4 regions of the Enterobacter asburiae genome follow, and region 3 is predicted to be linked to each of the others. Evidence: predicted binding sites of a transcription regulator. Region 3 holds the regulator's gene; each other region holds the start of a gene.
The links. Region 3 encodes LexA, which represses DNA repair genes until DNA is damaged. Its sites were predicted from a motif close to TNCTGTATGTACATACAGNA; they were not measured.

Region 1 (7,719 bases), 510 kb from region 3:
GCGAGAACACATCCGGCGGTGTCAGCAGCATGCCGACCACGAAGGCGCCCACCAGAATATATGGACGCTTCTTACGCAGGTCATCCGGGGTCGTAACCCCTACCCAGCAAAGCAGCACAATGGCCACCGGCACTTCGAATGCCACGCCAAACGCCATAAACAGCGCCATCACAAAGCTGAGGTAGCTGGCGATATCCGTCGACACCTGGACCCCTTCCGGCGCGGTATGCGTCAGGAAGCCGAAGGCCAGCGGGAAGACAACGAAATAGGCAAACGCCATGCCGATATAGAACAGCAGCGAGCTGGACACCAGCAGCGGGATCACCAGCTTGCGTTCATGCTTATACAGCGCTGGCGCCACAAACGCCCACACCTGGTAAAGAATGACCGGTGCAGAGGCAATCAACGACACCCAGAAGGTCAGCTTGATGGGGGTAAAGAACGGAGAAGCAACGTCTGTTGCAATCATCGTTGCGCCCAGCGGCATCTGCTTGATCAGCGGCGCAGAGACCACCTGATAGATATCGTTGGCAAAATAGACCAGGCACAGGAATATGAGTAAAACCGCAATAATGCAGTTTAACAGGCGCTTACGCAGCTCAATGAGGTGCGTAATCAGCGGTTGAGTATCATCTACTGCCATGTTTACGCTTTATCACTCGACGAGGGGGATGATTCGGAAACGGACGCAACGGGCTTCACTTCCGCCGCTTTTGCCACCGGCTCTTCCGGCTGCGCCTGTTTTTTCAATTCGGTTTCCTGCGGCGTCTGTTCTGGTGCGGCAGCCTGATGTTCAGCACTGGCAGGCGTTACGCCCTCGCGCTGCTCCTCGCTGCCCTTCACCACCGGGTTATGGATGGTGTTCGCTTCATCGCTCGCTTTTTCAGGATCGTTAACGCTATAGGAGCGCTTCATCGATTCCGCCGCTTCGCGCAGCTCATCCATTGACGCTTTCAGTTCCGGCGTCAGGTTATCCATGCTCGCCTTTTCGACCTTTTTCAGGCTTTCCTGAAATTCCTGCAGCTTAAGCTCCTGCGCCAGTTCATTCTGAACGGTCGATGCCAGCGATCTCAGCGCACGAACCCAGCCCGCAACGGTTTTCACTGCCACCGGCAGACGCTGCGGCCCCAGCACAATCAGGCCAATCACAAAGACCAGCAGGAGCTCACTAAAACCAATGTCGAACACGACTTACACCTGCTCTTTATCGTGGCGTTTAGCGTCTTCCTTTTTGGCTTCTTCTTGCTTGTCGGCGATGGATTTAGCAGTAAAGTCAGCGTCCTGGCTGGTTTTATCCTGCTTGCTCTCATCATCGCTCATCGCTTTCTTGAAGCCTTTGATAGACGCGCCCAGATCGGAACCAATAGAACCGAGCTTTTTGGTGCCAAACAGCAGCACGACGATGACGGCAATAATGACTAATTGCCAGATACTGATACCACCCATACATGTTCCTCAGGGATAGATGATTAATGAGTCAGATCGCATTATACGTATGCGACCCGTCGATAGCGACGCACGCTCAGCGCGTTTTTCGCCAGCCTGCCAGCCAGACTACCACCCCGCCAGCCATCAGCCAGGCGGGCATCATCTGCCAGTCCGGACGGTTGATCAGCAGCAGCGTACCGCTCAGCAGCAGCGTTGCGCCAATCCCAAAGAGATAGCGTGACTGTCCCTGGCGAACACGGCTGGACTGAAGCTCGCGGGCGATTTTATCCATGCTGTGCTGAAGGTTCTTGCTCTGACGCAAACTGTCATAAACCAGTTCAGGAATTTCAGGCATTTTTTCTATCCAGAACGGACCTTTCTCTTTCAGCGAGCGCACCAGCGCCGGAATGCCAACCTGATCCTTAATCCAGGATTCAAGGAAAGGTTTCGCGGTCTTCCACAAGTCTAACTGAGGATAGAGCTGTCGGCCTACACCCTCAACGTAAAGTAATGTTTTCTGAAGTAAAACTAGCTGTGGCTGAACTTCCATATTAAAACGGCGAGCCGTGTTGAACAGGTTCAACAGCACATGCCCGAAGGAGATTTCCGCCAGCGGTTTTTCAAAAATCGGTTCACAAACGGTCCGGATCGCGAACTCAAACTCTTCGACGTTGGTATCCGGCGGCACCCAGCCGGAATCGACGTGCAGCTCGGCCACCTTACGGTAGTCGCGGTTGAAGAACGCGATGAAGTTCTCAGCCAGATACCGTTTATCTTCCTTGTTCAGCGACCCCACAATTCCGCAGTCGATACCGATATACTTCGGATCCTCAGGATGCTCGTAGCTCACGAAGATATTGCCCGGATGCATGTCCGCATGGAAAAAGCTGTCGCGGAACACCTGGGTAAAGAAGACCTGTACCCCACGCTCGGCCAGGAGCTTCATGTTCGTTCCCTGTTTCTCCAGGGCCACCACATCCGAAACCGGAATACCGTAGATACGCTCCATCACCATCATGTTCTGGCTGCAGTAGTCAGAATAGACTTCAGGTACATAGAGCATCGGGCTGTTTTCAAAGTTGCGACGCAACTGAATGGCGTTTGCCGATTCGCGCAGCAGGTTAAGCTCATCAATCAGCGTTTTTTCATATTCCCGCACCACTTCCAGTGGACGAAGGCGACGCCCGTCCGGCAGCAGGCGTGGCACCCAGCGCGCCAGACGATAAATCAGCTTCATGTCCGCTTTGATGACTGGCAGGATGTCCGGACGAATGACCTTAATAACGACTTCTTTGCCGTTTTCTTTCAGACGCGCGGTGTGCACCTGCGCAATAGAGGCCGATGCCAGTGGCTTAATGTCGAAATCGTCAAACCAGGTCTCAACGGGTACATTTCCCATCGCCTCTTCAATTTGCTTTTTCGCGCGCGCGCCGTCAAACGGTGCGACGCGATCCTGCAGCATCGCGAGCTCATCGGCAATCAGAGGCGGGAAGAGATCGCGGCGGGTCGACAGCATCTGTCCGAATTTAATCCAAACCGGACCGAGCTCCTGCAGCGCCAGGCGCAGACGCTCACCCAGCGGTTGACCTTTATGGCGATTGGGCATCCAGAACAGCATCCGCCGCCAGATACGAAGCGGCAGCGTGATACGCATTTTGGGGATAAGCTCGTCGAGCCCGTAGCTCAAAAAGGTGCGAATAATAAAATAGAGGCGCCGAATTTCACCAGGCGTCATTTGCCCTCCAGTTTTTCCAGCCGTTTGGTTAACGCATCAACCGCACGTTCAACAGCAGCGGTCTCTTCCGCAAACCATGCAACTTCCAGTGGTCCGGGCGCCATTCGCCACTCCTCAGTCAGCACTTCCGCCGCATAGCGTTGCTGGCGCTGAAGGCTTTTACGCGCAAAGGAGGCGCCACCATGAAGGACTTTCCCGATGCCTTCGGCGGCGATGTCGCCGATAAAAGGCGCGAGCAGCTCTGCCGGATCGAACTCCGCTAGATCGGTGAGCGCAACGAAGTTCTGCACGACCTGAATGTCGCCCTCCACTTCCAGCTCACCGCTGCGGATAAGCGCCGTTAATTGCTGGCGATCGCGCAGTTTAGGCAGCACGCTCATGTGCGTAATGACCGAGCAGTCTGCTTCACCTTCCCACCCCCCCAGAACGTCAAGCTGGCGTTCGCTGAATACCAGCACAAGCGGCGTCGAGAACTCTTTTAAAACAATGCGTAATACCTTCCCGTTAAGCCGCTGACGTGCAGCTTTCAGCGCCGGAGCGCGATACAGAAAAGCGTTCAGTACATTCTCGACGCCTGCGGAGACTAAGGGTTTAAAGGGCACGGGACACCTCCACTCAGAATTTGTAACCGCGATGCAGCGCGACGACGCCCGCCGTCAGGTTGAAATATTCAACGTTCTCAAATTCTGCATCCTGCATCATGGCTTTTAATGTGTCCTGATCCGGGTGCATACGGATAGACTCCGCCAGATAGCGGTAGCTTTCAGCGTCGTTAGCCACCAGCTCACCAATACGCGGCAGCACGTGGAAGGAATAGGCGTCGTAGGCTTTGCTCAGCGGCTCAATGATAGGTTTAGAGAACTCGAGCACCAGCAGACGTCCACCCGGCTTCAACACGCGGTACATGGAGCGCAGCGCTTTTTCTTTATCGGTCACGTTACGCAGACCGAAAGAGATCGTGATGCAGTCAAAGGTATTGTCCGGGAATGGCAGCGCTTCGGCGTTTGCCTGCACATACTCCACATTCCCCACCACGCCGATGTTACGCAGCTTTTCGCGTCCCATTTTCAGCATGGAGTCATTAATATCGGCGAGAACAACGCGACCGGTTTCGCCCACCAGACGGGAGAATTTCGCGGTTAAATCGCCCGTACCACCGGCTAAATCCAGCACCGTTTGTCCACGGCGAACGCCGCTACAGTCAATGGTGAAGCGCTTCCACAAGCGATGAATGCCGAACGACATCAGGTCATTCATCACATCGTACTTCGCCGCCACGGAATGAAATACGTGGGCCACCATGTCAGCTTTCTGCGCTTTGGCGACAGTCTGAAAGCCAAAGTGCGTTGTGTCTTGTGAATCGTCAGCCATCTCAGAGCCTGCTTATCAGTAAAATGTTCGTGAAGTGTAACAGATTGGGCGCGTTTGCCCTACGTTTCAACCACCGCGAAAGAAACGCGCTGGAGTCTCGTCTGGTGATAAATCCGCCGCTAACGTATTGTCTTCACTGTTTGTATTTTGTTCGTCCGCACCTTCTCGCAGGCGAAACTCGTCGTCCTGGGCGGTGGCCTGTTCGACCAATTCCGGATTAATCTCGCGTTTAACCTCAACCCCCAGGCTGCGGAATGATTCGGCCTGAGCCAGCAAATTGCCGCGTCCGGAGGCGAGTTTTTTCATCGCCTGGCGGTAGTTATCCTGCGCACGATCCAGGCTCTGCCCGACGGAAGACATGTCGTCCACGAAAAGGCGCATTTTGTCGTAAAGCTTGCTGGCGCGATCGGCAATCTGCTGAGCGTTGCGGCTCTGGTGCTCATAGCGCCACAGGTTCGCAATGGTGCGTAACGCCACCAGCAGCGTGGTGGGGCTGACCAGCATAATGTTATTTTTGAGCGCTTCGGTGATAAGTTCAGGCTGTCTGTCGAGTGCCAGCAGAAATGCGGGTTCTACCGGGATGAACATCAGAACATAGTCCAGCGAGCGCAGCCCCGGCAGCTGCTGGTAGTCTTTTCTGCCGAGCAGGCGAATGTGGTTACGCACGGAGGCAATGTGCTCCTGTAGCGCAGACTCGCGCGTGTAGTCATCGTCCGCATTAAAGTAACGTTCATACGCCACCAGCGTCATTTTGGCGTCAATCACCACATCTTTACCCTGCGGCAGCCGCACAATCACATCCGGCTGCATGCGAGAGCGGGCGTCGTTCTCAATGCTGACCTGCGTTTCGTATTCATATCCTTCCCGCAGGCCAGAGGCCTCCAGCACGCGGGTCAGCACCACTTCTCCCCAGTTGCCCTGGGTTTTGTTATCCCCTTTCAGCGCGCGGGTCAGGTTGACCGCTTCCTGCGCCATTTGCGCATTCAGCTGCTGGAGATTGCGAATCTCATGCGCCAGCGTGTGCCGCTCGCGGGCTTCCTGACCAAAGCTGTCCTGCACCTGACGGCGAAAACCGTCCAGCTGTTCGCGCAGCGGCGTCAGCAGGCTGTTGAGGCTCTGGCGGTTCTGTTCGTCAACGCGGCGGTTGCTGTGCTCAAAAATTCGGTTGGCGAGGTTCTCAAACTGTTCGCTGAGGCGCTGCTCGCTGTTGATCATCTGGCGGATTTTGTCTTCCGCATGCAGCTGGGTGGATTCAAGGCGGGTGGTCACTTCGCGGAGATCGGCCTCCAGTGACGTATTGATATCTCGCAGGTTACGCAGCTCGTTGTTGAGCAGTTCGCACTCGTCGCGCCAGTGTTCGCTAAGAGCAAGCTGCTGTTTTGTCGCGCTTAAATCGGCGACCATCTCTTCTCGCTCGGCCAGCTGGTCGGCCTTCTGCTGCGCATGCTGGTAGCTGGAAATCAGCCAGCCAATCCCTAAGCCCACCAGCGCAATCACCGCGTAAATCAGGATTGAGATATCCACAAAACCCCCTGCATCAACGTATTACCCGCACAAAATAGAATTGTGCTGTATAAACGTCCAGTTTGAAAGGCTTTTCCTGCGAGGCGCTACGCAAAAAATAAAGGCCGAACGCGTCGGCCTTTGATTTCAGAAGAGAGGATTAGATCAGGCGACGCGCGGCTTCCACCACGATTTTCACTGCATGACTTTCGGTCTGCTTCATGGTTTCGGCGTTCGGGATCTCCTGCTGGGTACGGTTGACGATAACGCCCGCCACCATACCGGCACGCAGACCCTGGCTTGCGCACATGGTCAGCAGCGTTGCGGATTCCATTTCGTAGTTCATCACGCCCATGGACTGCCACTCTTCCATTGAGCCTTTGAAACGGTTTACCACGCGGCCTGAGAAGGTGTCATAACGCTCCTGGCCCGGGTAGAAGGTGTCGGAAGAGGCGGTTACGCCCACGTGGGTGGTTGCGCCTACGGACTTCGCGGCTTCAACCAGCGCGGTGGTGCATTCGAAATCAGCCACTGCCGGGAATTCCATCGGTGCAAAGTGCAGGCTTGCGCCGTCCAGACGAACGGACGCGGTCGTGACCAGCACGTCGCCGACGTTGATGTGCGGCTGGATAGCGCCGGTAGTACCGATACGCAGGAAAGTACGAATGCCCAGCTGGGCCAGCTCTTCAACAGCAATAGACGTAGACGGACCACCGATACCGGTAGAGCACACGATCACCGCTTTGCCATCCAGCTCTGCGCGCCAGGTGGTGAACTCACGATGGGCAGCCAGCTTGACCGGCTTATCCATCAGCGCGGCGATCTTTTCCACACGCTCAGGATCGCCAGGGACGATAGCGAGCGTAGCCCCTTGTAAATCGTTTTTGGTGAGGCCGAGATGAAAAACATCAGACTTAGACATAGGTGACTCCTCTGTGGGTCGGTTAGTCAGAAGAAGTAAAACGGTACTTTACAGAAGCAGTAAGCATATTTTCGTGACGCACCTCACCATGAATGAAAATGATTACATTGAATTTCCATAAAAAGGTGATTCACATCACATTAACAAGTTATATCGCCAGGTGCTGCACAAAAGATAGACCGTTTAAGGCACTGTGAGTTGTTAACCTGGTGTCTATATTTACCTTTGCGCTAACTCATTGGTACGGAGAATGCCATGACTGAAAAAACCGGTTTTGCACCTGCTGCGGCCCCACATGCTTCAACCATCGTGTCGACGCCAGAAGCGGCAATTACCGCGGGCGAGACCTCCATTCCCTCGCAGGGGGAGAATATGCCTGCCTGGCACGCACGGCCAAAATCGGCAGACGGTCCGCTGCCCATCGTGATTGTGATTCAGGAGATATTTGGTGTTCACGAATACATTCGCGACCTCTGCCGCCGGCTGGCGCTGGAAGGGTATCTGGCCGTTGCGCCAGAGCTCTACTTCCGCCAGGGCGATCCGAACGACTACAGCGATATTCCAACATTGCTCAGCAACCTGGTCAGCAAAGTCCCGGACGCGCAGGTGCTGGCCGATCTCGACCACGTCGCCAGCTGGGCGGCGCGCAACGGCGGGGATCCGCATCGTCTGCTGGTCACCGGTTTCTGCTGGGGCGGACGCATTAGCTGGCTGTATGCCGCGCATAACCCGCAGCTCAAAGCCGCTGTCGCCTGGTACG
Region 2 (7,719 bases), 2.3 Mb from region 3:
CGCGACGGCCAGCTGGGCAAATGGATTTGGGAACTGGCAGAGCAGGATGCTCTGCCGCTCGAAGAGATTGCCGGCGAGCTGGAGCGTCAGTTCAACCGCTTTATTGACGCGTTTGGTAAGGCGCCGACGCACATCGACAGCCATCACCACGTGCATATGATCCCGGCGATTTTCCCGATTGTCGCGGAGTTTGCGCAGCGCAAAGGCGTGGCGATGCGCGTGGACAGGGAGGCGCGCGGCGTGCCCGACTGCGCCGTGACCACCACGGAGGGGTTCAGCAGCGCATTTTACGGCGACGAGATCGACGAAGCGCTGTTCCTGAAGGTGCTGGATGATTCCGCAGCGCGGGGGGAAAAGTCGCTGGAGGTCATGGCGCATCCTGCTTTTGTCGATAACACCGTGCGGAAAAGCGCCTACTGCTGGCCGCGCCTGGCAGAACTTGACGTGCTGACGTCGGCGTCGCTGAAGTATGCGATTGCCGAGCGTGGGTATCGGTTGGGAACGTTCGGGGATCTTTAAGACAAAGCCCGGTGGCGAGGTAAAAGCAAAACGGTAACCTGGGTTACCGTTTTTATTGTTTTCTCCCTCTCCCGTGGGAGAGGGGCGGGGTGAGGGCATCAGGCCGCACAATCGGGAATGATTTTTACGCCGGTATCTGATCAATCTTGCTGCTGCGCGACCACACCCTGTGCGCGGCGAGCAAATCAAACAGCTTCGTCATGAACGCATCGTCAACGTTGTCGCCCTCGACAATGCCGTCCTCACCCTGATCGGCCACCTTCAGCTGCGCCTTAAACCGTCGCGCGTCGCCGGACAGCGCGATCGGTTTCAGGTGCTTGTAGGCTTCCAGCAGATAATACACGGCGTCACCGTTGGTCAGCAGGCTGTCTATATCCCCGCACGGCACAATCACCGCGTCAACGGTCAGCGATGGCGCCCCGGCAAAGGTCGCCGCCACCGGCAGCACGGAGCCGTCATCGGCGGTCACTTCCCCCATGCGGGAATAAAGCAGTTTCGCATGCACGCCCTGGGTTTTCAGCGCCTGCATAATCCCCAGCACGTCGCTGGCGCGGGTTTTGTCGTTCAGCAGGATGGCGACCACGCGGCCTTTAATCGAGCCACCCGGCACGGCATACAGGCTCAGCGACGGATCTTTCTTCACGCCGTTAACTTCTTTTGGCGGGGCAAGGTTGCGCTGCTCATCGGTCAGCGTAATGCCCAGGTTATCCGCAACGCTCTGGGCGAGCTGAATATCAATGCGCGCCAGCTGACCGACGACCCGCTCGCGGATGTAGGTACGCACCACTTTGCTCAGCTCAAAGCTGAAGCCGCCGATAATGTGCTGCTGCTCAATCGGCGTCTGGCTGTTCCAGAACAGGCGAGGGTGGGCGTAATACTCGCCGAACGACGGGCTGCGCTCGCGAATTTTGTTGCCGTCGACACGCTCCTGGTACGATTCGAATCCACCGCGTTTCGGCGCCGGTGGCGTTTCGCGCGGCCAGTTATCGTTAATCGAGTTCGGCTCATAGTTAGCCGGGTTGGTATCAATATCCTGACGGTGCATCCCGTCGCGCTGGAAATTATGGTACGGGCAGGTTGGGCGGTTAATCGGAATTTCGTGGAAGTTCGGCCCGCCAAGACGGCTGATCTGCGTATCGGTGTACGAGAACAAACGTCCCTGCAGGAGCGGATCGTTGGTGAAATCCAGCCCCGGCACGATATGCCCCGGGTGGAACGCAACCTGCTCGTTTTCGGCAAAGAAGTTATCCGGGTTGCGGTTGAGCACCATTTTACCCACCAGCTGAACCGGCACCAGCTCTTCCGGGATCAGCTTCGTCGGGTCAAGCAGGTCGAAATCGAACTTAAATTCATCCTCTTCCGGTATGAGCTGCAGGCCCAGTTCGTATTCCGGGAAGTCGCCCGCTTCAATGGATTCCCACAGCTCGCGGCGATGGAAGTCCGGATCGCGCCCGGTCAGCTTCTGCGCCTCGTCCCATACCAGCGAGGCTTTACCCGCCACCGGCTTCCAGTGGAAGCGGACAAACGTGGCTTTACCCTCGGCGTTGATCAGACGGAAGGTGTGGATGCCAAACCCCTCCATGGTGCGATAGCTGCGCGGAATGCCGCGGTCTGACATCGCCCACATCACGTTGTGTAAGGTTTCAGGCTGAAGGGAGACATAGTCCCAGAAGGTGTCGTGCGCGCTTTGTCCCTGCGGTATGGCCCAGTGGGGCTCCGGTTTTACCGCATGGACAAAGTCAGGAAATTTATGCGCATCCTGAATGAAGAACACCGGGGTGTTATTGCCCACCAGATCGAAAATACCCTCTTCGGTATAAAACTTGGTGGCAAAGCCGCGGATATCCCGGACGGTATCTGCCGAACCCGCGCCGCCCTGTACGGTGGAGAAGCGCACAAATACCGGGGTGATTTTGTCCGGGTCAGAGAGGAAGTCCGCTTTGGTGATCGCTTTCAGGCTCTTGTAGGGCTGGAAGTAGCCGTGCGCAGCGGAACCGCGCGCGTGGACGATGCGTTCCGGAATTCGCTCATGGTCGAAATGGGTGATTTTTTCCCGCAGGATGAAGTCTTCCAGCAGGGTTGGCCCGCGCGCGCCTGCGCGAAGGGAGTTCTGATCGTCAGCAATGCGCACGCCCTGATTGGTGGTGAGCGCAAAACCTTCGCCGCCTTTGCGGTGCGGCTCAAGCGATTTCAGCTTCTCGTTTTCCGCGTCCGGTGATTTCATGCTTCCCGGTGCGGTAGGTTGTTCGCCCGGTGCGGAAGGGCCAGGGGAGGGGCGGTGAGAGCCGTCAGCAGGGGCGAGAGAGTCCATGCCCGGTTGAGATTCCTCAGTGCCATGAATCGGTGATTGATGAGTTTTATCTTTGTTCGACATTGCACGCTTCTCCTTTATCCATTGCTAAAAACCCTATTAAGGATAGAACAATGTCGCGAGATGGCTCGCGAACTAAGAGTTTTCACATGCCGTCATTGACGAAAGGAGCCATCCCGCCCACTCGGAGCGCGACGGAAGGCAGCAGGATCGGCTATCATAGAATTTTCCTGCTTCAAGAATTTGCTTTAGTGAACCAGTCGCTTATGAAACCTCTTCGTCAACAAAACCGCCAGGTTATTAGCTATGTGCCCCGCGTTGAGCCCGCGCCGCCTGACCATGCCCTGAAAGTGGAGGGTTTTCGCGATGTCTGGCAGCTGCGGGGAAAATACGTGGCCTTCGTGCTGATCGGCGAACACTTCCGTCGTTCACCCACGTTTACGGTGCCGGAATCGGCGCAGCGGTGGGCGATGCAGATCCGCCAGGATGAAGAGGTTGAAGAATAACAGCCATAAAAAAACCGCCATCAGGCGGTTTTTTTATTTCTACCGTGATTAACGGTGCGCCAGCTCGGCGTCGTCTTCACTTTCCAGAATCGCTTTGTCGGTCTGCTTCAGCCACTGGCTGGTCAGCGTACCGGCGGTCATGGAGCCGCTCACGTTCAGCGCGGTACGGCCCATGTCGATCAGCGGCTCAACGGAGATTAGCAGCGCGACCAGCGTCACGGGCAGGCCCAGCGCAGGCAGCACAATCAGCGCGGCGAAGGTTGCGCCACCGCCAACGCCCGCAACGCCTGCGGAGCTGATGGTAACAATCCCGACCAGCGTGGCAATCCAGACCGGATCCAGCGGGTTGATGCCCACCGTCGGGGCGACCATCACGGCCAGCATCGCCGGGTACAGACCCGCACAGCCGTTCTGACCAATGGTGGCACCAAAGGAGGCAGAGAAGCTGGCGATGGATTCAGGCACGCCCAGACGACGGGTTTGCGCTTCAACGTTCAGCGGAATAGACGCGGCGCTGGAACGGCTGGTGAAGGCAAAGGTCAGTACCGGCCAGACTTTACGGAAGTATTTCAGCGGGCTGACGCCGTTCACGCCCAGCAGGATGCCGTGCACCACGAACATAATGCCCAGGCCCAGATAAGAGGCGACAACGAAGCTGCCTAGCTTGATGATGTCCTGCAGGTTAGAGCCGGCAACCACTTTGGTCATCAGCGCCAGCACGCCGTAAGGAGTGAGCTGCATGACCAGACGAACCAGCTTCATCACCCAGCTTTGCAGGGTATCAATCGCGGTCAGCACGCGTTCGCCTTTAGGCGCGTCGTCTTTCAGCAGCTTCAGCGCCGCTACGCCCAGGAACGCGGCGAAAATAACCACGCTGATGATCGAGGTTGGACTCGCACCGGTCAGGTCAGCAAACGGGTTCTTCGGAATGAAGGAGAGCACCATCTGCGGCACGGTCAGATCAGCCACTTTACCAACGTAGTTGGTTTGAATCGCGGTCAGACGCGCCGTTTCAGCGGTACCCTGAACCAGGCCTTCTGCGGTCAGGCCAAACAGGTTGGTGACCAGCACACCCACCAGCGCGGCAATCAGCGTGGTGAACAGCAGCGTACCAATGGTGAGGAAGCTGATTTTTCCCAGCTGCGTGGCGTTATGCAGGCGGGCCACGGCGCTCAGAATAGAGGCGAACACCAGCGGCATAACGATCATCTGCAGCAGCTGGACATAGCCGTTACCGACGATGTTGAACCACTGAATAGAGTCTTTCAGAACTGGATTATCGGAGCCATAAATTGCCTGTAATGCCAGACCAAATACGACACCCATGGCCAGACCAACCAGCACTTTTTTCGCCAGGCTCCACTGTTTGTGGCGCGCCTGCGCGAGAAGCAATAGCAATACAACGAACACAACGACGTTCGCGATGAGTGGAAAATTCATCCCCGTTCTCCTGATTTATTATTGGGTCGGTTTTTACCGATCCTGTTGGCGGAAGGTTAGCAGAAGTGTGATGTAGCGCTTATATCCAAATGGAATGGGTTATGACAAATGGGATAATTTTGTCGGTTTACTGTTCAATCTGGTGATGAATAAAGCGATTGAACTGAAATTGCAGCGAATTAATCATCTGGGATGACCAGCGAACTGCACTGTTTTCGGGCAAGGTTTGCGGCATCCAGACGGCGTAAGCAAACAGCGCCATGCACAATACGCGCTCAAGCTGGTTGCCTTTCTGCGGTGCGAGGATGGGAAAACGGAAACGCCATCGGCAGGGCCAAAGCAGCGGCACGCCCGCAGGCGTCAGCATATCGGCGAGAATATGGCTTAAATAGCCCAGCACCATCCCCTGGATGGCATCGGCGGGGACTATCCAGCTTTCAGGCACTTTTAAATAAAAAAGCGTCAGCAGGCCAAACACGGCCAGCAGGCTGTGCGTAAACCCCCGGTGGCCGAACGCGCGGGCGATGGGTTTCGACACCCACTTCAGGCGTTGTCCGAGGAAAGATTTAGGATGGTCAATGTCGGGCAGCAGACAGGTCAATACGGCGGAAGGGACAATATGCCACCAGTCCCCCTGTGCCAGCACGGGGGTGAGTTCAGCGTTTTTGGCAAATACTGCGCACGCAATAGAAAAAAGCAGGTGGCCTTCCGCCGTCATGATAAAACCCACAAAACTGTCAATTCATACAGTATAGGGTTTTTATACAGTAGGCGGAAGAGGTGACGGTGTAACTGTTTGTCACAAACCGGAGGAGGGCGTTAACCGCCCTGCAGATGATGCGCCGTGAGTTCTGCCAGTGAATTAAGCTTCACATCGGCAAGCGCAAACCGGGGATCGTGACGGCCTTCTTCAGCGGGCACCACAATGGAGCGCATCCGCGCAGCCTTCGACGCCACCATACCGTTAACGGAATCTTCCAGCGCAACGCAGTTGAGGGGATCCAGGCCCAGCTTTGCGGCGCAGTCCAGATAGACCTGCGGGTGCGGCTTGCTGTAAGGCAATTTTTCAGCGGACGCCAGCGCGTCGAAACTGTCGCGCAGTTCAAACATCGTGAGCACTTTTTCCAGCATATGCAGCGGTGAAGCGGAAGCCAGGCCAACCTTCAGCCCCTGGGCTTTACACAGCGCAACGGCCTCACGTACGCCGGGCAGCAACGGCCTGTTCTCTTCCACCAGCGAAATGGCGCGGCTGATAATGCGTGCGGTCACCTCATCGCGATTGGGACCTACCCACGGCTGTTGGGCAAACCACAGGTCAACCACCATATCGATGCGCAGGCCCAGCGTATCGGGAAGTTCATTACGGCGGCTGATATCCACGCCCAGGCTGGCCATAACGTCCAGTTCGGCGCGATCCCACAGCGGTTCGGAATCGATCAGCAATCCATCCATGTCAAAAATTGCGGCAAGAATTTGGCGCGGTGTCGACATCACAACGTCTCCTTATCCAGGGTGTTCGACAGACGATACGTGCTAAGCACAATCTGCAATTTAGCATATTGCTTTTAAAGAGCGGGCGAAATTGATGGCCAGCAGGTAGACTTAGGCACAAATAACGCGTCTTTATGAAGAGGAACTGATGACGTATCAACAAGCTGGACGCATTGCAGTCTTAAAACGTATTGCTGGCTGGGTGATTTTTATTCCTGCCGTCATTTCTACGCTGATTTCTGTACTCAAATTTATGTACGATCACAGCGAAAAACAGCCGGGTATCAATGCGGTAATGCTTGATTTCGCTCATGTCATGATTGAGATGATGCGTTTTAATACGCCATTTTTGAATGTCTTCTGGTTTAACTCACCCACCCCGGATTTTCATCAACAGCTGAATATCGGCTTTTGGGTGATATATGCCCTGATCTTTGTCGCGCTGGCGCTGCAGGCCTCTGGCGCGAGAATGAGTCGCCAGACGCGCTTTTTACGCGAAGGCGTTGAGGATCAGTTGATTCTGGAGCAGGCCAAAGGCCCGGAAGGAATGAGTCGGGATCAGATTGAATCCCGCATCGTTGTGCCGCGTCACACCATTTTCCTGCAAATTTTCCCGCTCTATATCCTTCCCGTGATTATCATTGTGGCGGGCTACTTCTTCTTCTCACTGCTCGGTTTTCTGTAAGCGACAGGGGTGGCGGCAAGGCCACCCTTTTCTTCTCAGGCGGCAAGCATACGCTCGAGTGCCCGCTGCGCGTTAACAAGGTGTTCTCCGCCAAAAAGAATGGCACGGTTCATCAGCGTATATAGCTGATACACCGGCTGGCGGTCCAGGAAACCGGGCGGCAGGGGGGAAACAGACTGGTATCCGTCGTATATTTGCGGCGGCTGCTCAGGATGAAGCGGCAGCATGGCAAGATCGCACTCTCTGTCACCCCAGTAGCAGGCCGGGTCAAAGATGTACGGGCCGTTGGGACCCAGCGCGCAGTTATTGGACCACAAATCGCCGTGAAGCAGCGACGCCTGAGGCTGGTGGGATGCCAGACGCTGTTGAACGTGCTCAACGATGGCATCAATATTGCCAAATTCCAGTCCTTTTTCGGCGGCCAGCTCAAGCTGCCAGCCAATGCGCTGCTCGGCAAAAAATGTCGACCAGCGACGCTGCCAGGCATTGGGCTGTGGCGTGGTGGAGAGATCGTTGTCAAAATCGAGACCAAACTGCGGCTGGTCGCTCCATTGGTGCAGGCGCGCTAACTGTTGGCCAAGGATGAACGCATTATGGGCATCTAGCGGGCGGGCGGGGAGATATTCCATTACCAGGAAGCTGTAGTCGCGGTCGCTCCCCACGGCCAGAACCTGCGGGACCGTGACCGTTTTACTGCGCGACAACAGCTCCAGCTGGTCGGCTTCGGCGGTAAATATTGGAAGCAGCTCTCGCTCATCGCACTTAAC
Region 3 (7,719 bases):
GTTGTTAATGCGCACCATCAGCTCGGACGCGATGCCGTTGACCGTTGGCGTCAGCCAGGCCGGACGAATCGCTTCGATAGGATCGATGGACTCACGCCACTCGGGAACGTGATGGTTCAGATACGTCATCAGCGGCATCGGTTCGCCGAAGTTCACGTAGCCCTGACCGAGATTGCGTAGCTTGCTCAAGCCGCGCAGCATCTGTGGCAGGCTCTCTTTCTCTTTGGTCGCACCGCGCAGTTCTTTGGCGTATGTGCCCACTTCCATCACGTGCTCATAGCCAATGTAGATTGGCACCAGCGTGATTGGACGGGTTCCTCCGCGCAGCATCGCCTGAATGGTCATCGACAGCGTGCCGGTCTTCGGATCGAGCAGACGTCCGGTACGGGAACGACCGCCCTCCACGAAGTACTCAACGGAATAGCCACGGCTGAACAGCTCGCCCAGATATTCGCGGAACACGGTGGAGTAGAGCTTGTTGCCCTTGAAGGTGCGACGGATAAAGAACGCGCCCAGGCGGCGGAAAATCGGACCTGCTGGCCAGAAATTCAGGTTGATACCGGCAGCAATGTGCGGCGGTACCAGCCCCTGGTGATAGAGCACGTAGGAAAGAAGCAGGTAGTCCATGTGGCTGCGGTGGCAGGGAACATAGACAATCTCATGGCCATCGTGCGCCAGCTGGCGTACGCGCTCGGCGTTATGAACGTTGATGCCCTGGTAGAGACGGTTCCAGGTAAAGCCGAGAATACGATCGGACAGGCGAATCATCTCGTAAGAGAAGTTCGCTGCAATCTCTTCCATCAGCGCAATGGCGTTCTGCTGGGCTTTCTCATGCGATATTTTTTTGCTGCGCGCTTCGTCTTCAACGGCGCGAGCAATCGCTTTGGAGGCCAACAGCTTGTTGAACAGATCCTGACGCGCCGGGAGACGCGGCCCTACGGCAGCCAGGCGCTGGCGGGCGAAGTGCATACGCGCCACGCGCGCCAGTTTTTGCGCGATGATCTTGTCGGTACCGTGCTCGTCCGCCATTCGACGCAGCGAAACGGAAGGGGAGAAACGCACAAAGCTGTCGCGTCCCAGCCAGGAGACCGCGAAGAACTTCTGGATGCCGTTAAGCATGCGCAGCGGCGGGTTCTCTTCACCTTTTTCACGGCCCGGACGACGACCAAACATCACCGATACCGGCACCATCTGTACATCCAGATCGGGGTTGCTGCGGTGCAGGTCGAGATAGTCGTGGAACAGCTTGATGGACTCTTCTTTTGGCGTGTAGTAGGTAAACACGCGCGGTCCACCGTGAATGAACACGTAGCGCGGCAGCAGCGTACCGTCAACTTCAAGCGGTTCAAGCGGGTCAGGTAAGTCATGCGCCAGACACTGGGCGCGAAGCGTCAGTAAGTCTGCCTTCGAGTTATAAGGCAAAACGTACATAATAGGACGCGAGGTATCGAGCCCCAATTCCAGCGCGGGTTCTGCTGGGATAGACTTGCTTTTTACCAGGATGCTTAATGGTAAATTAAGTAATTTGTAGTAAATTCGTGGCCAGCCGGACATAAACGATGTAAAGCCTCTGGTTAATAATGCAATTGCGGCGCAAGGATAACAGAAAGCGCGCAAAATTTCTGTTGTTACCCGTCATACTTCAGGCTGTAGCGAAACGCGCTACAGTTCCTGTTACTGACGCTTTTTTTCATAAAAGGTTCTTTTAATGGCCAATAATACCACTGGGTTAACGCGTATCATCAAAGCCGCCGGCTATTCATGGAAAGGTTTCCGTGCCGCGTGGATCAACGAAGCTGCCTTTCGCCAGGAGGGCGTCGCCGCAATCATCGCGGTGATCATCGCCTGTTTCCTTGATGTTGATGCTATTACCCGCGTACTTCTTATCGGTTCCGTACTTCTGGTGATGATAGTGGAAATTCTTAATAGCGCTATTGAGGCCGTTGTTGATCGCATTGGTTCAGATTTCCACGAGCTTTCTGGCCGCGCAAAAGACATGGGCTCTGCTGCCGTATTGCTGGCGATTATCACTGCCGTTATCACCTGGGTCACGCTGCTTTGGTCACATTTCCGATGAGCCTCGAGGAATAATTAAGTCCCTGGTTTTTTGTGCAGTTTTTGGTTCCAAAATCGCCTTTGACTGTATATACTCACAGCATAACTGTATATACACCCAGGGGGCGGAATGAAAGCGTTAACGACCAGGCAGCAAGAGGTGTTTGATCTCATCCGGGATCATATCGGCCAGACGGGTATGCCACCCACGCGTGCGGAAATCGCGCAGCGTCTGGGCTTCCGTTCTCCGAATGCTGCTGAAGAACACCTGAAAGCGCTGGCGCGTAAAGGCGTGATTGAGATTGTTTCAGGCGCGTCACGCGGTATCCGCCTGCTGGTGGAAGAAGAGACGGGCATTCCGCTGATAGGCCGTGTTGCTGCCGGTGAGCCTTTACTGGCACAGCAGCATATTGAAGGCCACTACCAGGTCGATCCTGGCATGTTCAAACCGAGCGCTGATTTCCTGCTGCGCGTCAGCGGTATGTCGATGAAAGACATCGGCATTCTTGACGGCGATCTGCTTGCGGTGCACAAAACGCAGGATGTGCGTAACGGTCAGGTGGTTGTCGCGCGCATTGATGATGAAGTTACCGTCAAGCGTCTGAAAAAACAGGGGAACACCGTTCAGCTACTGCCTGAAAACAACGAGTTCTCCCCGATTGTGGTCGATCTCCGCGAACACAACTTCTCTATCGAAGGACTGGCGGTTGGGGTCATTCGCAACGGCGAATGGCTGTAACCTCTTCCTGACAGGCTATGGCGCCGCTGTAGCCTGCTTCATTCTCGACTCCCGGTATTTTTCATGTCACTGCTGACGGCATCCGATAAGGCATTGTGGCGTCTCGCTCTGCCGATGATTTTCTCCAATATTACCGTTCCCTTGCTGGGTCTGGTCGATACTGCCGTTATTGGTCACCTTGATTCGCCTGTTTATCTTGGCGGCGTGGCGATTGGCGCGACGGCAACCAGCTTCCTGTTTATGCTGCTGCTCTTTTTGCGCATGAGCACCACCGGGCTCACGGCCCAGGCTTATGGTGCAAAAGATCCGCTGCGTCTGGCCCGCGCGCTGGTCCAGCCGCTGATCCTTGCGCTCGGTGCAGGGGCGTTAATCGTTTTATTTCGTACGCCCCTGATCGACCTTGCGCTCCATGTTGTCGGCGGCAGCGAGGCGGTACTGGCGCAGGCGCGACGTTTCCTTGAAATCCGCTGGCTCAGCGCGCCCGCCTCGCTGGCAAACCTGGTTCTGCTGGGGTGGCTCCTGGGCGTTCAGTACGCCCGTGCGCCAGTGATTTTGCTGGTGGTAGGCAACCTTCTTAACATTGTGCTGGATGTCTGGCTGGTAATGGGCCTGCATATGAACGTGCAGGGCGCGGCGCTGGCAACGGCGATTGCCGAGTACGGAACTTTTATTATTGGCCTGTGGATGGTCTGGCGCGTGCTGGCGATGCGCGGCATCTCCCTGGCGCTGCTCAAAACCGCATGGCGCGGCAATATCCGTAAGCTGCTGGCGCTCAATCGTGACATCATGCTGCGCTCGCTGCTGCTTCAGCTCTGCTTCGGCGCGCTGACGGTTTTCGGGGCTCGACTGGGGCCAGAAATCGTCGCGGTCAACGCGGTATTGATGACGTTACTGACCTTTACCGCCTACGCGCTGGACGGTTTTGCCTATGCGGTAGAAGCGCATTCCGGGCAGGCGTACGGCGCGCGCGAAAGCGGGCAGCTGCGGGACGTCTGGCGGGCAGCCTGCCGCCAGTCTGGGCTGGTGGCGCTGGCGTTCGGCCTGGTTTATGCCTGCTTTGGTGAGCAAATCGTCGCGTTGCTTACGTCTATCCCTGCGCTGCGCGAGCTGGCGAGTCACTATCTCATCTGGCAAGTCATCTTACCGGTGGTCGGCGTCTGGTGTTATCTGCTGGACGGCATGTTTATTGGTGCGACTCGCGGAGCGGAAATGCGCAACAGCATGGCGGTCGCTGCGGCCGGGTTTGGCCTGACGCTGCTGACGCTTCCCTGGCTGGGTAATCACGGTTTGTGGCTGGCCCTGGCCGTTTTCCTCTCGCTGAGAGGGATATCGCTGGCTTTTATCTGGCACCGCCACTGGCAAAACGATACCTGGTTCCCTTCACGTCACGATATATCGTGACGGTTAAAGATTCCGAATATGAAATCAACTGCCGAATCCTTAACTACAATAATTATCACGTCCAGCAGAAAAGAACGTAACGGACGTTACGACCCGACGCTTAACTAAGAGGACACGATGATGAATAAAGACGAAATCGGCGGCAACTGGAAGCAGTTCAAAGGTAAAGCGAAAGAACAGTGGGGTAAGCTGACTGATGACGATATGACCGTCATTGAAGGTAAACGCGATCAGCTTGTCGGTAAAATTCAGGAACGTTACGGCTACGCGAAAGACCAGGCGGAAAAAGAAGTAGGCGACTGGGAAAAACGCAACGACTACCGCTGGTAACCGGGCTATACCCGCAAGTACAAGGAAGTACACCCTGAGGGCGGCCATGAGCCGCCTTTTCTTTTGCCGTTAACGCGGTTTTTTCTTCACAAGAATAGAGTGGTCGTGCTGACACGCGTCCTGATGACGGCAGGCTTCCACTTCCACGCAGGCAGAGCATAGCCCGTGCGCTTCAATCACGTTATGACGCAGGGCAAAACCCATTTTCGCTGCCAGCGTATGCATAATATCTTCTACGCCTTCCGCAGCTTCTTCTTTCACCACGCCGCAGCGGTCACAGATAAACATCGCCGATGTGTGGGTGGGCTGATCGAACAGATGGCACAACACATAGCTGTTTGTGGACTCAACTTTGTGCACGAATCCTTGTTCCAGCAGGAAATCCAGGGCGCGATACACGGTCGGAGGTTTCGCCTGCGGCTCGCTTTCGCGGAGCAGGTCCAGCAGATCGTAGGCGCTGATAGCACCCTGCTGCAGGCTCATCAGACGTAGGACTTCAAGGCGCTGCGGAGTCAGGCGCACATTGCGTTGCGCACACAGCTTTTCGGCCTGCGCTAACAGCTCTTTTGTGGACTTATCCATTTAGCACCCCGGATGTTATAGGACGGAAAACCCTCACTTTATCATGTTCTGGTAAAAACGCCGAGATCCGCCAGTCTGTGCTATACCTGACCCATTGCAAAACGGGAAATAAACAATGAAAAAACCTGACTGTATTCGGCACTGGCGCGACGTTGAAGGCGCGGATGATTCGACCTATCCAGATAGCGATGAGCGTTTTTCTATCGGCGCCCCGTTGGCTCGCAAGCTTGGGCTCGGGCGCATTGGTATTCATCATGAGCGTTTACCGCCCGGGCGCAGAACGTCCTATCCGCATGCGGAAAGCGATGAAGAAGAGTTCATTTACGTGCTCGAAGGTCATCCAGAAGCGTGGATTAATGGCTATTTATGGAAACTTGAACCGGGCGACAGCGTGGGGTTTCCTGCCGGAACCGGTATCTGCCACACCTTTATCAACAACACGGACGAAGAGGTGCGGTTACTGGTCGTTGGCGAGGCCAATAAGAAGCACAACCGCATCTACTATCCGCTCAACCCCGTATATGCCGCTACCCGTGAGGATCGCTGGGTAGACCACCCGCCCCAGTTTTTTGGACCGCATGATGGAAAACCTGGGAAAAAATAATTTCCTCTTCTATAAATATTGAGGGCCGTCACAAAATACAACAGGCCGTAAGGGAGTTTTACTTAGGGATAGAAATAGCGGGTCTTTTACTACTTATTCACAGCAATAGTTCGTTCCTGTTTGGGTGATAACAGACAGGGGTTATTTCATAACAGACTATAACGGGCATACTGTGAAAAAAAATTTTAAATTTTCGGTGGTTAGTATCGCTGTTTCCTTGTTTATGGCAAATCAGGCGGGAGCAGCCAATACCTGGACAGAATCACGGAGTGACGCAATGGGTGGTACCGGCGTTGCGGCTGGGAGCTATGGTAGCGGGGCGTTAATCAACCCCGCGTTGCTGGCAAAGGCAAAACCGGACGATGATGTGACGGTCATTTTGCCGTCCGTTGGCGTACAGGTGACGGATGAGGACAATCTTCAGGACGAGATAGATACCATCAACGACAAAATCAATCACTATAAGGATGTGGTTGACGACCTCACCCCAAGAGACATTATCACCAATCCGTTAGGTTCCATTAATCAGTTCCAGGGCGCGGCCAAAGATCTGGCCGATGAGCTGGACTATCTCAAGGGTAAAACCGCACGCGCGACGGCAGGTGCAGGGCTTGCCGTGAGTATCCCTAACGATGTGCTTTCCGTGGCCTTTATGGCGAAAGGCTATGCCCATGGCCGGGTAAGCTCGTCTATCGATCAGCAAGATATTGATTATCTGCGCGGTATTCAACAAAGCAAAGTGGTGGCTGCCGGTGTTGCCCTGGACGCTGCGCTGAACGGCACGGATCAGATCACTAAAAATCTCAACTCAACGGCGTCTGGCCGGGCAGCGATTGTGTCCGACTATGGTGTTGCCGTTGCCCGTCAGTTTGACCTCGGCGGCGTCCCGGTTTCCGTAGGGGTTACGCCAAAGCTGCAAAAAACCTGGGTCTATAACTACACCACATCAATCTACGATTACGACAGTAACAAGTGGAATGACAGCCGCTATCGCACGGACGACACGGGCTTTAACGTTGATGCCGGTATTGCGGCTGATTTCGGCGAACACTGGACCGTTGGCGTGAGCGGCCAAAACCTGATGTCGCGCGACATCGACACCAAAGATATCCGTATCCGCAACGGCCGTACGGGAGAAGTGGTGAGCTATAAAGACACCTACCAGATCCGTCCGCTGGTGACCGCCGGTGCCGCCTGGCACAACGACCAGGTAACGCTGACCGCTGATGGCGATCTGACCGAAACCAAAGGCTTCAAGAGCGAAGATACCTCGCAGTACGTTGGCGTCGGTGCCGAGGTTACGCCGCTCAGCTGGCTGGCGGTGCGTGCGGGTTATCGCGCGGACGTGAAGGGTAACGACAGCAATGTCTTTACCGGCGGTGTCGGCTTCGCGCCGTTCAGTACCGTTCATGTTGACCTGATGGGCCTGTACGGCGAGGACGAAACCTGGGGCGCCGGGGCTCAGCTGAGCATGACGTTCTAAAGTCCACCGGAGGCGCTGCGCCTCCGGCTTTTCTTTGTGCTATAGTAGCGCCCCTTTTCCACCAGATGCTTAAAACTTCGCCATGTCGTCAGAATTACAGACCGCTTTCCCTGCACACCGTTTCTCCATTGCGCCGATGCTCGACTGGACGGACAGACACTGCCGCTATTTCCTGCGCCAGCTCTCCCGCCATACGCTGCTGTACACCGAAATGGTGACCACGGGCGCAATCATTCACGGGAAGGGCGACTATCTGGCCTATAGCGAAGAAGAGCATCCGGTTGCCCTGCAGCTGGGCGGCAGCGATCCGGCCGCGCTGGCGCAGTGCGCGAAGCTGGCAGAAGAACGCGGCTACGACGAGATCAACCTGAACGTTGGCTGCCCGTCCGACCGCGTGCAAAACGGCATGTTTGGCGCCTGTCTGATGGGGAATGCACAGCTGGTAGCGGACTGTATCAAGGCGATGCGCGATGTGGTCTCCATTCCGGTTACGGTTAAAACCCGTATCGGCATTGACGACCAGGA
Region 4 (7,719 bases), 510 kb from region 3:
GTCCGGCATCATCTACTGCAACAGCCGTGCGAAGGTGGAAGACACTGCCGCGCGTCTGCAAAATCGTGGCTTTAGCGCCGCCGCGTATCATGCCGGGTTAGAGAACCACATCCGCGCCGACGTGCAGGAAAAATTCCAGCGTGACGACCTGCAAATCGTCGTCGCGACGGTGGCGTTCGGAATGGGCATTAACAAGCCCAACGTGCGCTTTGTGGTGCATTTCGACATCCCGCGCAATATCGAATCCTACTATCAGGAAACCGGCCGCGCCGGGCGTGACGGTCTGCCTGCGGAAGCGATGCTGTTTTACGATCCGGCCGATATGGCGTGGCTGCGCCGCTGTCTGGAAGAGAAACCGCAGGGACAGCTGCAGGATATCGAGCGCCACAAGCTCAACGCGATGGGCGCGTTTGCCGAAGCGCAAACCTGCCGTCGTCTGGTGCTGCTCAACTACTTTGGTGAAGGGCGCCAGGAGCCGTGCGGCAACTGCGATATCTGCCTCGATCCGCCAAAGCAGTACGATGGCCTGATGGACGCGCGTAAGGCGCTCTCGACCATTTACCGTGTGAATCAACGCTTCGGGATGGGCTACGTGGTGGAGGTGCTGCGCGGCGCCAATAACCAGCGTATCCGCGATATGGGCCACGACAAGCTGCCGGTTTACGGTATTGGCAAGGAGCAGAGCCACGAGCACTGGGTGAGTATCATTCGCCAGCTGATCCACCTCGGCTTCGCCACGCAGAACATTGCCCAGCACTCCGCCCTGCAGCTGACCGAGGCGGCGCGTCCGGTCCTGCGCGGAGACGTCGAACTCAAGCTCGCCGTACCGCGCGTCATCGCCCTGAAGCCGCGCGTGATGCAGAAATCCTACGGCGGCAACTACGACCGCAAGCTGTTCGCCAAACTGCGCAAGCTGCGTAAAGCCATCGCTGATGAAGAAAACATCCCGCCTTACGTGGTGTTTAACGACGCGACGCTGATCGAGATGGCCGAGCAAATGCCGCTCAGCGCCAGCGAGATGCTCAGCGTCAACGGCGTGGGAACGCGCAAGCTGGAGCGCTTCGGTAAAGAGTTTATGGCGCTCATCCGCTCTCACGCCGATGGTGATGATGAGGAGTAGTCAGCCGGGCGAAAAAGTGCCAGGATGATGACTCACTAAATTATTTCCTCGCGAGCTAATTATGTTAATGCTATTTCTCACCGTGGCGTTAGTGCACATCGTTGCGCTGATGAGCCCCGGCCCGGACTTTTTCTTCGTATCACAAACGGCCGTCAGCCGCTCCCGCAAAGAGGCGATGATGGGCGTGCTCGGTATCACCATGGGCGTTATGGTCTGGGCGGCCGTTGCGCTGCTCGGTCTGAACCTTATCCTGGCGAAGATGGCCTGGCTGCATAACATCATTATGGTCGGCGGCGGTCTGTACCTGTGCTGGATGGGCTACCAGATGCTGCGCGGGGCGCTGAAGAAAGAAGAGAAAAAGCCGGAAGAGCCAAAGGTGGAGCTGGCAACGGGCGGCCGCAGCTTTGTAAAAGGGCTGCTGACCAATCTGGCGAACCCGAAAGCCATTATCTATTTCGGCTCGGTGTTCTCGCTGTTTGTCGGCGATAGCGTCGGCGCGGGCGCACGCTGGGGAATCTTCCTGCTGATCGTCGTTGAAACCTTTGCCTGGTTTACCATCGTGGCCAGCCTGTTTGCCTTACCGGCGATGCGCCGCGGCTATCAGCGTATCGCGAAGTGGATTGACGGCTTCGCCGGCGCGCTGTTCGCCGGCTTCGGCATTCATCTCATCATTTCTCGCTAAGCATGACGCGCTGACGCAAGCAGCGCGCCAACCAGCATAAACAGCGAGCCAAAGACTTTATTCAGGGCCTTCATCTGCTTAGGCCCTTTAATCCACGCCGCAATTCGCTGTGCCAGCGTCGCGTAACCAATCATCACGATGATATCGACGATAACGGTGGTCGCGCCCAGCACCACGTACTGCATCACCTGGGGCTGATGCGGAACGATAAACTGCGGGAACAGCGCGGCGAGGAAAACGATGCTCTTCGGGTTGGTCAGGTTGACGAACACTGCGCGCTTAAACAGATGGCCGCGGTTTTGCGTCTGAGCCAGCGTATTCAGGTTGATGGAGCCTGCCGCGCGCCACTGCTGGATGCCGAGCCAAATCAGATACGCTGCGCCGGCCCATTTCAGCACCTCAAAGGCCAGCACGGAGCGGGAGAACAGGGTCCCCAGACCGATCCCGACCAGCACAATATGAATGCCCAGCCCGGTCTGCAAACCGGCAATCGACGCCGCCGCACCGCGATAGCCGTGATTGATGGAGGTGGTCATGGTGTTAATAGCCCCAGAGCCCGGAGAAAGGCTGAGGATAATGGATGTCAGCAGGTAGGCGAACCACCATTCGAAGGTCATTTGAAACTCCCGAACCGTCTATTTTTATGCCACAATACGCTATTATTGAGTCATTTTGTGACCGGTGACGAAAAAAACGATATTCCCTGGATTACGTGAGTGGAAACCCAATGTTTCAGCAGAAAAAGGACTGGGAAACACGAGAAAACGCTTTTGCTGCTTTCTCTATGGGGCCGCTGACCGATTTCTGGCGGCAGCGTGAGGAAGATGAGTTTACGGGCGTCGGGGGCATCCCGGTGCGTTTCGTTCGTTTCCGAAATGAAGAAAATGACCGGGTGATTGTGGTCTGCCCCGGGCGTATTGAAAGCTACGTTAAATACGCCGAGCTGGCCTATGACCTGGTCCATATGGGGTTCGATGTCCTGATCATCGACCATCGTGGACAGGGGCTGTCCGGACGTATGCTGCCGGACACGCACCGTGGGCACGTCGATCGCTTCAGCGATTACGTCGACGATTTTGCCGCGTTCTGGCAGCAGGACGTTCAGCCCGGCCCCTGGCGCAAGCGGTATATTCTTGCGCACTCCATGGGCGGCGCCATTTCGACGCTGTTTTTGCAGCGTTATGCGCACGAGTGCGACGCCATTGCGCTCACCGCGCCGATGTACGGTATCGTCATCCGTTTTCCTGACTGGATGGTGCGCCATCTTCTTGACTGGGCTGAGGGCCATCAGCGCATTCGTGAAGGTTATGCCATTGGCACAGGACGCTGGCGCGCGCTGCCGTTCGCCATCAACGTCTTAACCCATAGCCGGCAGCGTTATCGCCGCAATCTGCGCTTTTATGCCGATGAACCGCGCTTGCGCGTCGGCGGCCCGACCTGGCACTGGGTGCGGGAGGGGATTCTGGCCGGTGAGCAGGTGCTGGCGGGCGTAGGCGATGATGACACGCCGACGCTTCTGATCCAGGCGGAAGAAGAGCGTGTGGTGGATAACCGCATGCATGACCGCTATTGTGAACTGCGCGCTGCAGCCGGTCACCCTTGTGAAGGGGGTAAACCGCTGGTCATTAACGGCGCGTTCCATGAGATCCTTTTTGAAAAGGACGCTATGCGCTCAGTCGCGCTCAACGCCATTGTTGAATTTTTCAACAGGCATAATTGATTCTTGTTTTCCACCAGAGGTTGAAATCCCTATGTACCAGGTTGTTGCATCTGATTTAGATGGCACGCTGCTTTCCCCCGACCACACCCTAACGCCTTACGCGAAAGAGACCTTAAAACTCCTGACTGCCCGTGGCGTGAACTTTGTGTTCGCCACCGGCCGCCACCACGTGGACGTGGGGCAGATCCGCGATAATCTTGAGATCAAATCGTACATGATCACCTCCAACGGTGCGCGCGTGCATGATACCGACGGCAACCTGATCTTTACCCACAATCTGGATCGCGATATTGCCGCCGATCTGTTCGGCGTGGTGCATAACAACCCGGCTATCGTTACTAACGTTTACCGCGACGACGACTGGTTTATGAACCGCCACCGCCCGGATGAAATGCGTTTCTTCAAGGAAGCGGTATTCAACTACTCCCTTTACGAACCGGGCCTGCTGGAGCCGGAAGGGATCAGCAAGGTGTTCTTCACCTGTGACAGCCACGAAGAGCTGCTCCCGCTGGAACAGGCGATCAACGCCCGCTGGGGCGATCGCGTCAACGTGAGCTTCTCAACCCTGACCTGTCTGGAAGTAATGGCGGGTGGCGTCTCCAAAGGTCACGCGCTGGAAGCGGTTGCGAAACGTCTGGGCTTCGGGCTGAAAGACTGTATCGCCTTCGGTGACGGCATGAACGACGCCGAGATGCTTTCGATGGCGGGCAAGGGCTGCATCATGCAGAACGCGCACCAGCGTCTGAAGGATCTGCACCCTGAGCTGGAAGTGATTGGTTCTAACGCTGACAACGCGGTACCGAAGTATCTGCGTAAACTGTTCCTTGAATAATCTTCATTCGGTTGTTTATTGCTCAGTTGTCAACTAAAGAGTTCGCTACAATGCCTCTCCTTCTTTCTGAGAGACAAGCATTGTGGCGCTACTCATTATCACCACTATCCTGTGGGCCTTCTCCTTTAGCCTGATTGGCGAATACCTTGCCGGTTCGGTCGACAGCTACTTCTCGGTGCTGATGCGCGTGGGGCTGGCGGCGCTGGTGTTCCTGCCGTTTCTGCGTACGCGCGGGCAATCGCTGAAAACGATTGTGCTTTATATGCTGGTGGGAGCGATGCAGCTCGGCATCATGTATCTGTTCAGCTTCCGGGCCTACGTCTACCTGTCCGTCTCCGAATTCCTGCTTTTTACCGTGCTGACGCCGCTCTATATCACGCTGATTTACGACCTGCTCAGCAGACGCCGTCTGCGCTGGGGATACCTGCTGAGCGCCGCGCTGGCGGTGATCGGCGCGGCGATTATTCGCTATGACAAAGTCAGCGATCACTTCTGGACCGGGCTGATGTTCGTCCAGCTCGCCAACATCAGTTTCGCCATCGGCATGGTGGGCTACAAACGCCTGATGGAAACCCGTCCGATGCCGCAGCATAACGCGTTTGCCTGGTTCTATATGGGCGCCGCGATTGTCGCGGTAGCGGCGTGGTTCATGCTCGGTAATCCGCAAAAGCTGCCGACCACCGCCGTGCAGTGGGGCGTTCTGGTCTGGCTGGGCGTAGTGGCGTCAGGGCTGGGATACTTCATGTGGAACTACGGCGCTACGCAGGTAGACGCCGGTACGCTGGGGATCATGAACAACGTGCATGTCCCGGCAGGGCTGCTGGTCAACCTCGCCATCTGGCAGCAACAGCCGCACTGGCCAAGCTTCATTATTGGGGGAGCGGTGATCCTGGCTTCGCTGTGGGTCCATCGCCGATGGGTCGCTCCGCGCTCCGCACAAACGGAAGATGGTCGCACGCGTGGTTCCGCGCTGAGCGAATAAACGCCTCCGTAATCGGCTGACGCTGCTCGCCATCGCGCACGGCGGCGTACAGTCGGCTCCACAGTCCTTCACCCAGGGTTTTGGTCTGCACCAGACCCTGGCGTTCAAAACTCTCCACCACCCAGTGCGGCAGCGCCGCGATACCCATTCTGGCCGCCACCATCTGAATCAGCAGCAGGGTGTTATCCACGCTTTTCAGCTGCGGGCTAATGCCTGCTGGCTGCAGGAAGTGGCGCCAGATATCCAGGCGGCTGCGCTGGACCGGATAAATCAGCAGCGTTTCTGTCGCCAGGTCTTCCGGCGTGATGCGCGTTTTGGCGGCCAGCGGGTGGTCCGGCGCCAGCACCAGGCGCACTTCATAATCAAACATCGGCGAATAGTGCAGGCCACTGCGCGGCAGGATGTCAGAGGTCATGACCAGATCCAGCTCGCCCTGCTGCAGCGACGGCTGGGGGTCAAAGGTCACGCCGGATTTGAAGTCCATCTCCACCTGCGGCCACTTCTGACGGAAGTTCTCAAGCGCGGGGGTCAGCCACTGAATACAGCTGTGGCACTCAATGGCGATGCGCAGTTTGGTCTGCTGCGGTTCGTTACACGCCTGCAGCGCGCTCGCGATCTGCGGCAGTACCTGATTCGCCAGCTGAAGAAGAATTTCACCCTGCGGCGTAAAGCGCAGGGGCTGGCTCTTACGCACAAAAAGACGGAAGCCGAGGCGTTGTTCCAGATCGCTGAACTGGTGAGAAAGGGCGGACTGGGTCTGGTGCAGCGTGGCCGCAGCCGCCGCGAGCGAACCGCAGTTCCGCAACGCTTGTAGCGTTTTCAGGTGTTTAATCTCGATCATGAAAGTCCTTCACTTCGCCATGAACATATTGCGCTTGAGGAATATACAGTACCTGCCAATTATAGATGTGTAAACATCTGGACGTCTAAATAACGAATTTCACAAGGGGCATACCATGACAATCCGCAATCACACTCTCGGTTTCCCTCGCGTAGGCCTGCGTCGCGAGCTGAAAAAAGCGCAAGAAAGCTACTGGGCGGGTAATGCCACCCGCGAAGAGCTGCTGGCGGTAGGACGCGAGCTGCGCGCCCGCCACTGGGATCAGCAAAAACAGGCGGGCATTGACCTGCTGCCGGTGGGCGATTTCGCCTGGTACGACCATGTTCTGACGACCAGCCTGCTGCTTGGCAACGTACCGGCTCGTCATCAGAACAAAGATGGATCGGTAGATATCGATACTCTGTTCCGCATCGGCCGTGGCCGCGCGCCAACGGGGGAGCCAGCGGCAGCGGCGGAAATGACCAAGTGGTTTAACACCAACTATCACTATATGGTGCCGGAGTTTGTCAAAGGCCAGCAGTTCAGGCTGGACTGGACGCAGCTTCTGGACGAAGTGGATGAAGCGCTGGCGCTGGGCCACCAGGTGAAGCCGGTGCTGCTCGGGCCGGTAACCTATCTGTGGCTGGGCAAAGTGAAAGGTGAGCCGTTTGACCGACTCAGCCTGCTGAAGGATATTCTGCCGGTCTACAAACAGGTGCTGAGTGAGCTGGGCAAACGCGGCATTCAGTGGGTGCAAATCGATGAACCGGCGCTGGTGCTTGAGCTGCCGCAGGATTGGCTAGATGCCTTTAAACCGGCGTATGACGCGCTCACCGGTCAGGTAAAACTCCTGCTGACGACCTATTTTGAAGGCGTGGCGTCGAACCTGAAGACCATTACCGCGCTGCCGGTTCAGGGCCTGCACGTTGACCTCGTACACGGTAAAGACGATGTCGCGGAGCTGCACAAGCGCCTGCCAGCGGACTGGCTGCTCTCTGCCGGGCTGATTAACGGCCGTAACGTCTGGCGCGCCGATCTCACCGAAAAATATGCACAAATCAAAGACATCGTCGGCAAACGTGAGCTGTGGGTGGCCTCATCTTGTTCCCTGCTGCACAGCCCGATCGATCTGAGCGTGGAAACGCGTCTGGATGCCGAGGTGAAAAGCTGGTTTGCCTTCGCCCTGCAAAAATGCGAAGAGCTAACGCTGCTGCGCGACGCGCTCAACAGCGGCGACACGGCGGCGATTACCGAATGGAGCGCCCCGATCCAGGCGCGTCGTCACTCGGCGCGCGTGCACAACCCGGCGGTGGAAAAACGTCTGGCGGCCATCACCGCCCGGGACAGCCAGCGCCAGAGCCCGTACGAGGTGCGCGCTGAAGCGCAGCGCGCACGCTTCAATCTGCCCGCGTGGCCAACAACGACGATAGGTTCTTTCCCGCAAACTACGGAGATCCGCGGCCTGCGTCTGGACTTTAAGAAGGGCAATCTGGATGCGAATCACTACCGCACCGGCATCGCGGAACACATCAAGCAGGCGATTATCGAGCAGGAGCGCCTGGG

Region 1: a site for LexA is predicted at 6,102-6,121, ahead of rmuC (DNA recombination protein RmuC). Genes of this name have one in related genera too.
Region 2: a site for LexA is predicted at 5,509-5,528, ahead of ACJ69_RS04690 (metal-dependent hydrolase). Genes of this name have one in related genera too.
Region 4: a site for LexA is predicted at 6,209-6,228, ahead of metR (HTH-type transcriptional regulator MetR). Genes of this name have one in related genera too.

Annotation. Positions count from the first base shown of each region.
Region 1 is NZ_CP011863.1:3,752,099-3,759,817, reverse strand. It holds gene tatC (Sec-independent protein translocase subunit TatC) at 1-643, opposite strand, end outside; gene tatB (Sec-independent protein translocase protein TatB) at 646-1,188, opposite strand; gene tatA (Sec-independent protein translocase subunit TatA) at 1,192-1,446, opposite strand; gene ubiB (ubiquinone biosynthesis regulatory protein kinase UbiB) at 1,523-3,163, opposite strand; gene ubiJ (ubiquinone biosynthesis protein UbiJ) at 3,160-3,765, opposite strand; gene ubiE (bifunctional demethylmenaquinone methyltransferase/2-methoxy-6-polyprenyl-1,4-benzoquinol methylase UbiE) at 3,779-4,534, opposite strand; gene rmuC (DNA recombination protein RmuC) at 4,601-6,058, opposite strand; gene udp (uridine phosphorylase) at 6,198-6,959, opposite strand; gene ACJ69_RS18110 (dienelactone hydrolase family protein) at 7,215-7,719, shown strand, end outside.
Region 2 is NZ_CP011863.1:945,526-953,244, forward strand. It holds gene chbG (chitin disaccharide deacetylase) at 1-519, shown strand, start outside; gene katE (catalase HPII) at 644-2,893, opposite strand; gene cedA (cell division activator CedA) at 2,980-3,336, shown strand; gene ACJ69_RS04685 (L-cystine transporter) at 3,385-4,776, opposite strand; gene ACJ69_RS04690 (metal-dependent hydrolase) at 4,904-5,494, opposite strand; gene hxpB (hexitol phosphatase HxpB) at 5,596-6,267, opposite strand; gene ACJ69_RS04700 (YniB family protein) at 6,416-6,952, shown strand; gene ACJ69_RS04705 (fructosamine kinase family protein) at 6,988-7,719, opposite strand, start outside.
Region 3 is NZ_CP011863.1:3,237,453-3,245,171, reverse strand. It holds gene plsB (glycerol-3-phosphate 1-O-acyltransferase PlsB) at 1-1,554, opposite strand, end outside; gene ACJ69_RS15695 (diacylglycerol kinase) at 1,709-2,077, shown strand; gene lexA (transcriptional repressor LexA) at 2,186-2,794, shown strand; gene dinF (MATE family efflux transporter DinF) at 2,858-4,195, shown strand; gene ACJ69_RS15680 (CsbD family protein) at 4,316-4,525, shown strand; gene zur (zinc uptake transcriptional repressor Zur) at 4,595-5,107, opposite strand; gene ACJ69_RS15670 (cupin domain-containing protein) at 5,223-5,711, shown strand; gene ACJ69_RS15665 (conjugal transfer protein TraF) at 5,884-7,194, shown strand; gene dusA (tRNA dihydrouridine(20/20a) synthase DusA) at 7,277-7,719, shown strand, end outside.
Region 4 is NZ_CP011863.1:3,743,158-3,750,876, forward strand. It holds gene recQ (ATP-dependent DNA helicase RecQ) at 1-1,120, shown strand, start outside; gene rhtC (threonine export protein RhtC) at 1,182-1,802, shown strand; gene rhtB (homoserine/homoserine lactone efflux protein) at 1,799-2,419, opposite strand; gene pldB (lysophospholipase L2) at 2,530-3,522, shown strand; gene yigL (sugar/pyridoxal phosphate phosphatase YigL) at 3,554-4,354, shown strand; gene ACJ69_RS18095 (carboxylate/amino acid/amine transporter) at 4,437-5,336, shown strand; gene metR (HTH-type transcriptional regulator MetR) at 5,224-6,177, opposite strand; gene metE (5-methyltetrahydropteroyltriglutamate--homocysteine S-methyltransferase) at 6,293-7,719, shown strand, end outside.